Regions from separate parts of the Paenibacillus violae genome, predicted to be linked through region 2. Evidence: riboswitches for the same ligand, from Rfam matches in the RefSeq annotation. Region 2 holds a riboswitch; each other region holds the start of a gene.
The links. Region 2 has a riboswitch for thiamine pyrophosphate ahead of tenA (thiaminase II). Riboswitches for the same ligand answer to the same signal wherever they lie in the genome.
Positions count from the first base shown of each region.

Region 1: linked by a shared signal. The riboswitch ahead of RQP52_RS28850 (ECF transporter S component) and the one ahead of tenA (thiaminase II) in region 2 are both predicted to bind thiamine pyrophosphate.
Region 3: linked by a shared signal. The riboswitch ahead of RQP52_RS17210 (DUF561 domain-containing protein) and the one ahead of tenA (thiaminase II) in region 2 are both predicted to bind thiamine pyrophosphate.

Region 1 is NZ_JAWCUD010000012.1:191,831-196,034, forward strand. It holds gene RQP52_RS28840 (energy-coupling factor transporter transmembrane component T family protein) at 1-478, opposite strand, end outside; gene RQP52_RS36610 (ABC transporter ATP-binding protein) at 469-1,224, opposite strand; partial or broken gene RQP52_RS36615 (ABC transporter ATP-binding protein) at 1,480-1,878, opposite strand; gene RQP52_RS28850 (ECF transporter S component) at 1,962-2,558, opposite strand; TPP riboswitch at 2,663-2,772, opposite strand; gene RQP52_RS28855 (methyl-accepting chemotaxis protein) at 2,826-4,204, opposite strand, start outside.
Region 2 is NZ_JAWCUD010000002.1:366,617-370,820, reverse strand. It holds gene RQP52_RS08645 (right-handed parallel beta-helix repeat-containing protein) at 1-1,913, shown strand, start outside; TPP riboswitch at 1,951-2,051, shown strand; gene tenA (thiaminase II) at 2,140-2,811, shown strand; gene RQP52_RS08635 (DoxX family protein) at 2,952-3,293, shown strand; gene RQP52_RS08630 (MarR family winged helix-turn-helix transcriptional regulator) at 3,437-3,925, shown strand; gene RQP52_RS08625 (pirin family protein) at 4,055-4,204, shown strand, end outside.
Region 3 is NZ_JAWCUD010000005.1:290,226-294,429, reverse strand. It holds gene RQP52_RS17225 (thiazole synthase) at 1-531, opposite strand, end outside; gene thiS (sulfur carrier protein ThiS) at 538-741, opposite strand; gene thiO (glycine oxidase ThiO) at 725-1,912, opposite strand; gene RQP52_RS17210 (DUF561 domain-containing protein) at 1,896-2,540, opposite strand; TPP riboswitch at 2,684-2,782, opposite strand; gene RQP52_RS17205 (bile acid:sodium symporter family protein) at 2,942-3,925, shown strand; gene RQP52_RS17200 (hypothetical protein) at 4,093-4,204, shown strand, end outside.

The DNA.
Region 1 (4,204 bases), on a different contig from region 2:
TAAGCGGCAGCATGCGAAGAGCGGCAAGGAAGCTGTAAGCGTACTTCGGCGCCACCTTCCACTGCTGCATCAGCGCATAGAACAGGGCAACAGGACGTGTCGTCAAGCTGAACAGCAAGCCGACAGCGGCAACCTGTAAGCCGCGGAAGCCCAGATGCAGACCGCGGTAAAAGCTTTCTTCCGTGATTCGGATGAATCCGAGGCGAAACCACTCTGTATCCCCGCTGCCGAACATCATCATCCCCGCCGCGGAGGAGATAAAAATGAGCAGGAACGGCGAAGCATACAGCAGCAGACGCCGCAGCGGCTGGCCTGAATAAACGAACAGCGGCACCAAGGCGCCCGCCGTTAAATACATCATCGTATTCAGATTATGCGTGAATACAACAAGAACAAACAGAAGCAATGACAGGACAAGCTTCACTCCCGGATTAACCCGATGCAGCCAGGTTTCACGATACGTGAACGTTATTTGCATACCATCGGCGCCCCTTCCTCGGCTTGTGCTGCGAAAGTCGCAGACTGTTCCGTCACACAGCCCGCTTTAACCTGCCAAACGCGTGTGGCGCAGCGTTTGACGATCTCCTCATCGTGCGTCACCATCACGATGACGGTCCCGCCTGCGCGCAGCCGTTCCAGCTGCTCCAACATGCGCATCGTACCGTGTGCGTCGAGCCCGAAGGTGGGCTCATCCAGCAGCAGGATACGCGGGCTGCGAACCATCGCAGAAGCTACGCTTAAGCGGCGCTTCTGGCCCATCGAGAGCTGGAACGGATGCCGCTTGCGCAGCGCGAGCAAATCGTACTGCCGCAGCAGCTCCTCCAGAGCAGCCTGCTGTGCATCCTTCCCTCCCTCCGCCTCCGGCAGGGAGTAGAGCAGTTCTTCTTCTACCGAATTTGTCACGAATTGGAATTCGGGGTTTTGGAACACGAAGCCGACTTGCTCCGCAAGCTGCTCGATTCTGCTGCCCTTCACGCCATCGATCCAGCAGCTGCCCTTGGTCGGGATGAGCCGCATGATGGCGAGCAGGAGCGAGCTTTTGCCGGCGCCGTTAGCACCGATGATCGCGATCCAGTCACCGGGATAGACGCTCAAGTTATCCACAGAGGTCTTGATCTTTCCGCCGCGAAGCCCGGTAAAATCGCGAAAGGACATGACCGGCTGCCGATTCTCAGCATCAGCTTCGACTTCCGCGGGCAACTTGCTCCTGCTTAAGCGTTCCATGTTAAGTTCGCTCCAAACGCCCGGATACCAAATCCCGTAGTCGGCAAGCTGCCTTTTGTACCTTTCAAATACGATTTGTGGCGAGCCATCAGCCAAAATCTCCCCATCCGGAGAGAGAACAATCAAACGGTCGATGAGATCGAGAATGCCGCTGATTTTATGCTCCACAATGACCAAGGTTTTGTCAGCGCTAATGGACCGGATCGTTTCCCAAACAAGCCCCGTGCCTTCATCATCCAATAACGCTGTAGGCTCATCTAGAAAAAGCACTTCCGGCTCCAGCGCTAGGACGCTTGCAATCGCCAATCGCTGCTTCATCCCCTGTGACAGTTGACCAATTAAGGTATGAGCGTCTTCCAGGTGCAACCCCACTAAGCTCAGATAATGCGCGATCCGTTCCGGCATTTCCTCACGGGGAACCTGCCTATTTTCCAAAACGAAAGCAATTTCCTCATCCACATACGGCATGCAGAACTGAGCGTCTGGATCTTGAAACACGTACCCCCAGCGGCTTGGTGTGACAAGTTTATCCGCTTTCAGCGGAATCTCGATAATATCGGGAACGATCCCGCTCAGCACTTGGAGCAGTGTCGATTTCCCGCAGCCGCTTGGCCCGAGCAGCAGCACCTTTTCCCCCGGCATTACTGAAAAGGAAACCCCTTGAAATAACAGGGGAACCTCGTCACCGGGATATTTTAACCGCAGATTGGTAACCCCCATGCCCTCGCTCATCCGCATTACCCCAGTACATCGTAATCGTTCTTTGAGACGGGTCTAACCAAGTTCAGCACGCCCGTGCGAGCTAATGCTTTAGCCAAGTAATAGGCGAACACCCCAGCTATAATGGCGGAGCCTGCGAGACGAAGCCCAATAAATAAGCAATAATTCCAGAACGTTAGCTGATCGATATAGCCATAATATTTATCTACAAGCAAGGAAAGCGCTGCGGATGCGAAGGATGCTAGGACTGTTACACCCACATTCGCCCGGCGATACAAGAAAAACGCGAAGACCAGCTCTGCGCCAAGCCCTTGAAGAATGCCATACGCAAGCGTCGATACTCCCCATGATCCTCCAAAAAGGGCTTCAATTGTCGCGGCTGCAACTTCAGCCAATAAGGCGACGCCTGGTTTACGAATAACGAGGAAAGCAAATGTAGCCGCCATGAACCACATGCCGTAGCTTAACTGCTCTGCATGCAGACCGATCGGTTTTAGAAGATCATACATGGGTCCCCATATGCGATAAATCACCCCAAATACTGCCGCGATCACGATGGTAACCAAAATATCGGTCAATTTTAACCCTTTTGCTCTTGTTTCTTTTTGTGCCATTTCTTCTTCCCACTCCTTTTCCTGGATACCTTTTTTGTTAAAATGAGATAGGCGAACACGACAAAAAAAGCCTACCGGGATGCGGCAGGCATAAAATTAGTGCAAAAAGAGGCACTCCAATTCTCTACGCTGGCATTACCCAGATCAGATTAACGGTCAGTGGCATAGGGCCACTATCTCAGCCTGACTTCATCAAGCACCCGTGTTGCTATTCATTTGGCTTAACTGTAGCGGATTAACCGATATTTAGCAATGCCTTAGGAGAAATTATTTTTCCATCAAAAGTTTTAAATCCAATGTCAATCCATATAACTGGCGGATGCTGTCAACAATATCTTCCACCCGTTTCTGCTGCACTTCCGCGCTAGCAAGCACTTGCTGCACGGATGCGGCGGACTCTTCCGTAATGGCTGCCACGGATGTCATCTCCTCGGCCACCTTCTGGGAAGATAGTTGCAATTGCTGGTTCATGCGCTGCAAATTCTCGGCTTGCTCCATGACTTCAGCTGTATTCGTGTTAATAACCTCGAATAGCTGATCAACACTTTCCGCTGATTTTCTGCCCGATTCTACCGCTAGCTTGCCGACAGCTACTTTCTCAACAGCGGTTTCCACCTTCTGCTGAATGGAGCCTAGAATCTCTGAAATATCCGTTGAAGCTACGTGAGCGTTCATCGCAAGCTTCCGAATCTCACCGGCAACTACCGCAAACCCTTTGCCATGTTCCCCGGCTCGTGCAGCCTCGATGGACGCATTGAGCGACAGCAGATTCGTTTGATTCGCGATATCGGCAATCGTTGTCACGATATTTCCGATTTTCACATTTTCTTCGTTCACTTCATTCATGATGTTGGACGTTTCCGTTACGATCACGGTGATGTCCTTGATTTTATGCGTCAAATCCTCCATTTGGTTCTTACCTTCATTCGTCATGCGGGCTGTATCCCTGGATCTGCTGCTCATCGTGTTCGATGCGGAAGAGGTCATCTCCACCGTCTCATTCACTTCTTGGATAGCCGTTGTAATGTCTGTAATGGAAGTTGCTTGAGATTCAATACCGATGGAAATTTCTTGGAAAGCCGCAACAACTTCTTCTGTGATTCTGCCTGTCACGGATGCATTTTCATGAAGCGTATTACTGGAAGTTCCCAGCGCCTCTGTTGTCGTACGGACGCCTGTCAGAACCTCTTCCGTCTTCATGCGTGACACCTCGGACTCCCGAGCGCTCTGTGCTACACGGCTTAATAATCGGCTTCCTATCTGGCCTTGACCTATTAGCGTAATGATGATTAGCACATAAAAAACATTGATAGCAATATAGTCAATTGGACCTGACAACGTGGAACAGAAATAGTTCAAATTTAAGATCCCGATAACGCCATTAAGCAGTAACGGTTTATAATCCATATACAAGGAGACCAGCGCTAAACTTAAATACAAGATAAGCATGCTGGACAAAGCGATATTATGCGTCATGAAGAAATATGAAATCACATTAAGGCCTATGGCAATGATATACTTGGTGTAAGTGACCCCGATTTTCCTCCAGATCAGCAGTGTACAAATTAGCGCAATAGGCGCTCCAAAAGTCAGCAGCGTCATAACGACTCCCATGGATCTATAGGAAGCCCCCATTCCTAACACCA
Region 2 (4,204 bases):
AGGAAGGATATAAGGAGCCATTATTTAGCCGCAGGAAATTGCTGACCACGCTAGGGTTAGGAGGAATTGCCGCTGTCTCCAGCGGATTATGGCAGATAGCAGGCGGGTCTACCGCTTTTGCCAGCGATCAATCCGTTACAAGTTCCGTATATGGCGTGGCGATTAAGAAACGTAAAACCGAGATGCTTGAGATTCTGGACATGAAATTCTGCGTCGCAGTTAAGTTGGAGGACCTGAGGGTCGAACTCGAGCCCGATCCTGCGCTCGCTTATTATGTAACGAACGAGATGCAGGAGGGCTTCTTCCGTTATGACCCGAACGACACTACATCCGTAGATAATACGGGAACCGTACTTGTGTCCTCTAACGGCAAGCGGTTCAAGCGGATCTACGGGGATACGCTGATTGCTTCTTGGTTCGGCACCAAAGGAGACGGCGTCACGAACGATACGCTGGCGTTACAGACAGCGTTAAATACCGCGTCAGGTCACAAATTGTTTATTCCCAAGCAGCGGACTGGCTTTTATTTAACAGGCCAATTGTTCATTCCGGGTCAAATTGCGATTGAATTCGAGCCGGGGACCGTCATACAAGCGGTAGATACACTGAGCAAAGTAGGGCCTGTCTATGAACGATTGATCCGCATCAAAACCGTTAAAGACGTGTATATCAACGGAAACGGCTCCACGTTACGTATGAACAAGGCGGCGTACACGACAGGCGAACAAGCCCATATTTTCGATATTAGCGGTTCGGAGAATATTATCCTTGAGAATATCAACGCAAATGACAGCGGCGGAGATGGATTTTATATCGGATATTTCGAATCGACGGTAGGTTTCTGCCGGAATATCGTGCTTCGCAATTGCCGCGCGGATAATAACCGAAGACAAGGACTCTCCGTGATCTCTGTAGATGGCCTCACCGTGGAGAACTGTCGCTTCTCCAATACGAAAGGAACAGCCCCGCAAAGTGGAGTCGATATTGAACCGAACGGCCAACTTGATTTGTTGAAAAATATTCGGTTCATCCAATGTGTGGCAGATGGGAATACAGGCCGGGGCTTCCTCGTCACTTTGCTGAAACCAACGGCTACCAGTGAGCCTATCGATATCGTTTTTGATAAATGCAAAACGAAAGGGAATTCGTTTGGTTTCTCCATGAATTATGGTGGAGATGGCACGAAAGCCGTGCAAGGCGAGATCAAACTGATTGATTGTATCGCGGAAAGTGAGCAATACGCCGGATTCTCGGACTTATCTTTCTCAGCCGACGGCGCGAAGCGCTCCTATATTCGGTGCCGGGCGATAAACTGTAACACAGTAAACCAGCCGGAAGACCCTTATGGTTACGGCTCCTCGTTCATCCTCACAACGGTGCCGTCGCAGGTAAGGACCTCTATCGGAAATGCGGTTTATACGGAGTGCGAATCCGTTGATACGCGTCAGGTTCCGCTGATAAAGCGAGGATTCTCGTTAAAGAAAAACAACGCAGAATTGCTGCGGAACGTCTCCTATTTGGGCTGTTCAGTCAAAGGTGGAGGCCAAAAGCTATATGCAATAGACCCCTCAGCCGAGGATATCTATGCCGTCAAACAACCGCTGCTTATTCATGCTTATCCCGCATCCGGATCCGTCACTTTCGATTACATAGGCTTCAAAATCACCAACGCCGGCGCATCCGCTGAGGTCACCCTGCTATTGCCAACAGCTAAAGCCAGTGTTTCGTATACTTTTTTTGTGGAAGCAGCATATCGGCTTAATTTGCAAACACAGCCTGGGAAGACAATTCTGACACCTAATGGAGGAAAGACCCTGATTGGAACCAACCTGCAGGGTAACTCTATTGTGCTGGTGGGCCGTTCAGATGGGCAGTGGGAGATTTCAAGCATGGTAGGGGATTGGCTGCAATAGCAGATTGTGGTAAGATTTGACTAGACAATTGAATCGTATTGAACACTAGGGGTGCTGTCATAGCTGAGAAAGACGTTGGTCTTAACCCTTACACCTGATCTAGGTAATGCTAGCGAAGGGAAGTGGTTGTTTGTCGTATGGGTACCTGTCATAACGCGGCCGCTTTCTATTAGAAAGCGGTTTTTTTGTTTTGACTACTAGAATTATTAAAAAAGGGGATAAGACAATGACTTTTTCTGAACGTTTATATGAGCGACTGCAACCGATATGGCGGAGGAACCACGCCCATCCGTTTGTTCAGGGAATGGGAGACGGTACGCTAGATCTGGAAAAGTTTCGCTTTTATATGATTCAAGACTATGTGTATTTAAAAGATTATGCCAAACTGTTCGCATTAGGAGCGGTCAAATCGGATGATTTGGCGGTTATGGGAAAATTTGCTGCTTTGCTGGACTCCACATTGAATGAAGAAATGTCCCTTCACAGAGCATATGCTGCTCGATTCGGCATCACAGTAGAGGAGTTGGAACAAGCCAAACCTTCCCCAGTTACGTTGGCTTACACGCATTATATGCTGCATACGGCGCAAAACGGATCGTTAGCCGAGCTAACTGCGGCACTTCTTCCTTGCATGTGGAGTTATTCCGAAATTGGCAAGGAACTAAGCCGATTGCCCGGAGTAAGCGAACATTCCTATTATGGGGATTGGATAAAAATGTACAGCTCGGAAGAGTTCGGAGCGTTAGCGCAGTGGTGCATCGGGCTGCTCGATCGGCTTGCCGAAGGAAAGCCGGAATCCGAGCTTATTCGGCTGGAAGAGATTTTTCTGAACACGACGCGATATGAATATCTGTTCTGGGAGATGGCTTACCGGATGGAAAGCTGGCCAGATGAATAGCTAGGAACAGGAATGAAACAAGGAGATTGCCGAGCGGCAGCTCCTTTTTTTTGTTCAGTTCTAAAATTATATCTTGACTAATATATATCCTAGTAATAGAATAACTAACGTTATACTAAATATTAATAGGGGTGATTCACATGCATATTTTGTCCATCGTGCTTCAAATTATTTTAGGGATCGGGTTTCTGCTGTTTGGTTTCATGAAGTTTGGCAGCAAACAAATGGTAGACGAATTCAAGCGCTATCGGTTATCGCCGGGAATGAGGATTTTTACTGGTTTAGTAGAAGTACTGTCAGCCGCTATCATTATTATCGGCATTTGGGTTAGTCCATATGCCTTAATCGGTGCTATTCTTATGGCAATTACCATGTTTGTTGCGGCTCTGGTCCACTTGGTTCGCGTGAAAGATCCAGTTGCTAAAGCCATGATGCCCATCCTTCTTTTCATACTTGCTGTTATTGTCATTATTTTGAACTGAAGCAAGCTATTCATATGAACACATGTCTACGCAATTTTCTTACGAATTATGCTGAAGCAGAAGACCTTCGATTTTTTCTAATTGAATTTCCTACAGAAGTCGAATATCCTTGTGTATAAGAACGCAAATAAGGTGGTTGGCGTATGACTGAACGTGATAAAGAGGGTATAGAGCTTGATTTAAGACTTATACGTGTCATAAGAAACATGGTAAAAGAATTGTTTGGGAGCATGGAACGGAGCATTGATAGCTTTGACCTCAGTATCGAAACGTTCCAAATCCTTGAGTTTCTATACAATAAAGGTCCGCATCCCATACAGAAAATTAGCGACACTTTCTCGATACCAAGCGGGAGTATCACCTATGTGGTGGATAAGCTTGAGAAAAAAGGATTCGTGGAACGCCTTCCTATTCCAGGTGATCGCCGCAAGGTGAATGTGGCATTGACCGGAGAAGGTCGAAGCTATTTTGATAACATTTTTCCGACACATGTACAAGCAATCTCCGACGATTTGTCGTTTGTGACGGATGAAGAGAAGCTCGAACTCATTGTCCTCCTTAAGAAAATTGGATACGGCATTAAGAATCGTCAAAGTGATGCAAACGGACATGAAGATGATAAGAAGTCATAACCTTTGGTATGGCGCAAAAAAAGACCCTCTAACTGAAGAAATGAGGGTCATTTTTATCGATGAAAAATATCCTATTATTATAATATATATATAATACATTTATATCTGGTATAGATGGGAGATATGAAAATGAACATACAAGTTCTAAGCCCAGAGTTTCAAGGGAAAGAATCATTTGACGGAGGAAGAATTTATGCGCAGAAACCGCTAGGATTTTCAGGCCAAGGAGCTGCTACCGTGCGGCTCGGACCTCTTTTCTATTGGTCATGGGGGCATGCG
Region 3 (4,204 bases), on a different contig from region 2:
CACCGTTGCTTGCTCAATAATGAAGCTCAGGTTGAGGGGATTGATAATGCCTTGCCCTGTGCCAATTGGTGAAGCTCCCGGCATGATGGCATGCACCCCAAGCGCTTGAAGGCGTTTAGCCAACAACACGTCATCCGACGTATACGGCAGTACGATGAAGCCCTCTTCCAGCAGCATCTCCGACGCCTTTAATGTTTCGACGGGGTCTGGCAGCAGCGTCATCTCATCGCCAATCACTTCTACCTTAATCATGTCGCAAAGACCGGACGCCTTCGCCAATTTGGCGATGCGCACCGCTTCTTCCGCTGTTTTGGCCCCTGCCGTGTTCGGGAGCAGCGTGAAGTTCGACACATCCAGCATGGATAAGAAATTCGGCTGGCTCGCCTCAAAAATGTTCATCCGCCGCACCGCAAACGTCAAAATCTGCGATTCGCTCACATCCACAGCCTGCTTTTGAATATCGAAATTCGGGAATTTGCCTGTGCCTAACAATAATCTTGAACGAAATTCATATGGACCGATTTTTAACATGGTTAATTATCCCCCTCCAACAAAATGAACGATTTCGATTTTATGTCCTTCCGATAACTCCGTTTTCACATGATCTTCTTTTTGTAAAATGTTCTGATTATGCTCGACAACGAGCATTTTCTCCTGCAGCTCAAAATGGGCTAGCAGCTCTTCAATCGTACGAATCGCATCCGGAACCTCGACGCTTTGGCCGTTAATGTGCAGCTTCAATGCTTTGCAGCTCCTCTCCTTGTTGTCGCCCGCCTTCCATCCGCTTGGACGTTCCCGACAGATCAGGGCAGAATGCGTCCAAATTGAGCTGCAAACTGCCCGCGTCCTCGCCTGATACGAGCTGAGCGATGATCTTCCCTGTGATCGGGCTGAGTAAAATCCCGTTGCGGTAATGCCCGCAGGCCGCAAATAAGCCCTCATACATCGGGACTTTGCCGATGTACGGCATGCCGTCTAGCGTCTGCGGACGCAGGCCTGACCACGCTTTTTCCCACTCGGCATCGCCGATTGCGGGCATTAATTGCTTCGCTCTCTCCATCAGCTCTGCGAGCCCTGTCAGTGACACCTTGCGGTCATAGCTGTTCGGCACAACCGTCGCGCCGACGAGCAGCCGTCCTCCCGCTTTGGGGACAATATAGCACCCTGGCGTGAACAGGGTCTTCTGCAGCTCGCGCTTCTCCGTGAGTACTGAGAAGCACTCCCCCTTCACGGGATACACCGGCAGGTCGATCCCGCTGCCGGCGAGGAACTGGCCGCTCCACGTCCCGGCCGCCACAACAACGTGCTCGCTATACAGCGGCCCCTCGCTCGTCATTACGCCGACGACGCGATCGCGCTCCGTCAGCAGCCCTTGCACGTGGGCGAATTCCTGCAGCTTCGCCCCGAGCACCCGCGCCGCCTGCGCGAATGCCGCCGCTAGCTGCGGCGCCTCGACCTGCCCATCCTCGGGCAGGTACAGAGCTCCGCGCGTCGCCTTGCTCAGCGCGGGTTCGAGTGCTGCGGCTGCGGCTGCGCTCAGCCACTCCGCTCTTTCACCCGCTGCGCGCTGGAGCTTCTCCCTCGCGCGCAGTTCTTGTTCTTGAGCGTCGCTGAGCGCGACGTTCAAGAGCCCTTCACGGACGAGACCGATGTCGATGCCCGTGAGGCTCCTCAGTTCCCCGCTCAGTTCGGGGAACATTGCTCTGCTTTGCCGGGCCCACTGGAACAGGGGCCCGGTGTCCTCCATCTCGGACTGCGCTCCGAGCATGCCGGCTGCGGCCGCCGAGGCCTCCGTCCCAAGCCTGCTGCGCTCCAGCAGCGTGACGGACTGGCCTCGCTTCGCCAAGTGATAGGCGATCGATGCGCCTATCACGCCTCCGCCAACGATGATAACGTCACTCGTATGCTTCAAGTCTCTCACCTCTTGTTTTTTCTTGCTGCAACTCTCGGATGTACGCTTTTACGCTTTCCACGGGGTCATCCGCCTCCCAGATGCCGCTCATCACTGCGATGCCGGAAGCTCCTGCAACCAGCACAGACCTTACTCTTGCAGGTGTTATGCCACCGATAGCGATGACTGGAATCGTGACCTGCCGGGAAACATTCCCCAGTTGTTCTAGCCCTCTTGGCTCAACCCCCAGCTTTGAACCCGTTGCAAAAATATGCCCATACAAGACATAATCCGCCCCTTCGCTCTCACGTTTTACAGCTTCCTCCGTGCTATGTACGGAGACTCCTGTGCGATGCGCACTTTGGTAGCTCTCCTTTATCGTCAGCAGCTGCGGAAAGCTTTCGGGAAGGTGCAAACCGCCAAGCCCTGCAGCAGTTGCCATCCAGGGGTAGCCGTTGATGCAGAGGGTTTGCGCAGGTATACCTTGTTCCAACAAATACTGTACGCCCATAAAAACTTCATCCATCGGCTTATTTTTCTCGCGGATATGAATGGCTGTGACATAAGGATGGATCTGGATTGCAATGGCAGCCATCTCCTTCCATGCCAACTTGCCATTCGATATCACATGCAGCTCGCGCTCGGACATGGAAGTCCGCCTCCTCACTTTTTGAACCGATGTATCGATAGGCAATGCAGCCTGGAGCGGCAATCAAGACGCAAAAAAACCACTTTTCCTAAGAAAAGTGGTTGTAGGTTGCCCGCATAATAAACATGCAAAAATGAGGCGCCAAAGTCCGGTTTCCACTTTCCTCCGCTGGTATGACCCAGTTCAGGTTCAAAGGGTTCAGATTGCTCTGTCTCAGCCTTGCGGCGCCCCTAGGGATACATTCGTATTCATTTGTTCATTATCATAACACGGTATCCAGTCGATGGAAATAAAAATTTCCAACCCATCTTATCCTAGTCACCCGAAGCTAATGCTCTTATAATAGGGAGAACGCAACCCTCGGCCTTTATTATCCATTGTCAGGAAGGATGAACACCCAGATGCTATCTCAATTGAATCGCCAACTGGAAAAAATTTTGCCGCTCATCACCCCTGTCAGCGTGCTTATCGGCGTTCTGCTCGGCAGTCATTTATCCGGCTTTACCTTCTTATCGCCTTGGCTGTTTGCCTTTATGACGTTCTCGGGCAGCATCAGCTCCAGCTTCAAGGAATTTATTAAAGTTATCGTCCAGCCCTTCCCTCTTATCGCTACGCTGCTGATTCTACATGTCGGTATGCCGCTGCTCGCGCTTGGACTCGGTCACGCAGTTTACAGCTCTGAGCCGTTAACCATCACTGGACTCATTCTGGCCGCAGCCATTCCAACAGGAATTACAAGCTTCGTGTGGGTCGCCATTTATCGTGGGAACATCGTGCTGACCCTATCCATTATTCTCATGGATACCGTTCTTTCACCGTTTGTTGTTCCTTATACACTCTCTGCACTGGTCGGTACGAAAGTCCAGATGGACACTTTTGCCATGATGCAAGGTCTATTCTTCATGATCGTCGTCCCGTCCTTACTGGGCATGCTGCTTAATCAATGGACGAAAGGCAAAATCAAAGAGCAATGGAGCGGCCGTCTAGGTCCTTTTTCGAAAATATGCATGGGCATCGTTGTCGCGATTAACAGCTCCGTTATTGCGCCATACTTGCGTGATTTTAATGCCAAACTGCTTGGTTTGGCCGGTTTTGTACTAGCCCTCGCTTCTCTCGGCTACATCCTGGGATGGATCGTCGCCAAGCTGATGAAGTGGGAGCAGGACGTCGTTGTGGCGCTTACGTTTAACAGCGGGATGCGGAATATTAGCGCCGGCGCCGTGCTTGCTGTAGCGTACTTTCCGCCTCCGGTGGCCATTCCAGTTGTGCTCGGGATGCTGTTCCAGCAATCGCTGGCGTCATTATTTGGTTTTCTATTGAATAGAAAATACGCTCTGAAAAGCGATAGACCTAATCTAACTGTGAATCGAGCCAAACAAGTTTAATGGAGGAGCTGCCTGTGCAGCTTCTTTTTTGCATGCTCTTTTACACGCTCAGCCATTTTTAAGCTAACATTTATCTCCTATTCAGCTTCCCTTCTCTTTTTTTTCATAATTACGCCGTACAATGAAACTGAAATGGAAGATCAATGATAGGAGTGGTACATAGACATATGAAAATTAAAATGAAACAAATAGCCGGCTTATGCATTCTTATTCCCGCTTTGCTCAGCGGTTGCGGTAACCAAGCTTCCCCTCAGCAAGCAGCGGCAAGCACAGCACAGC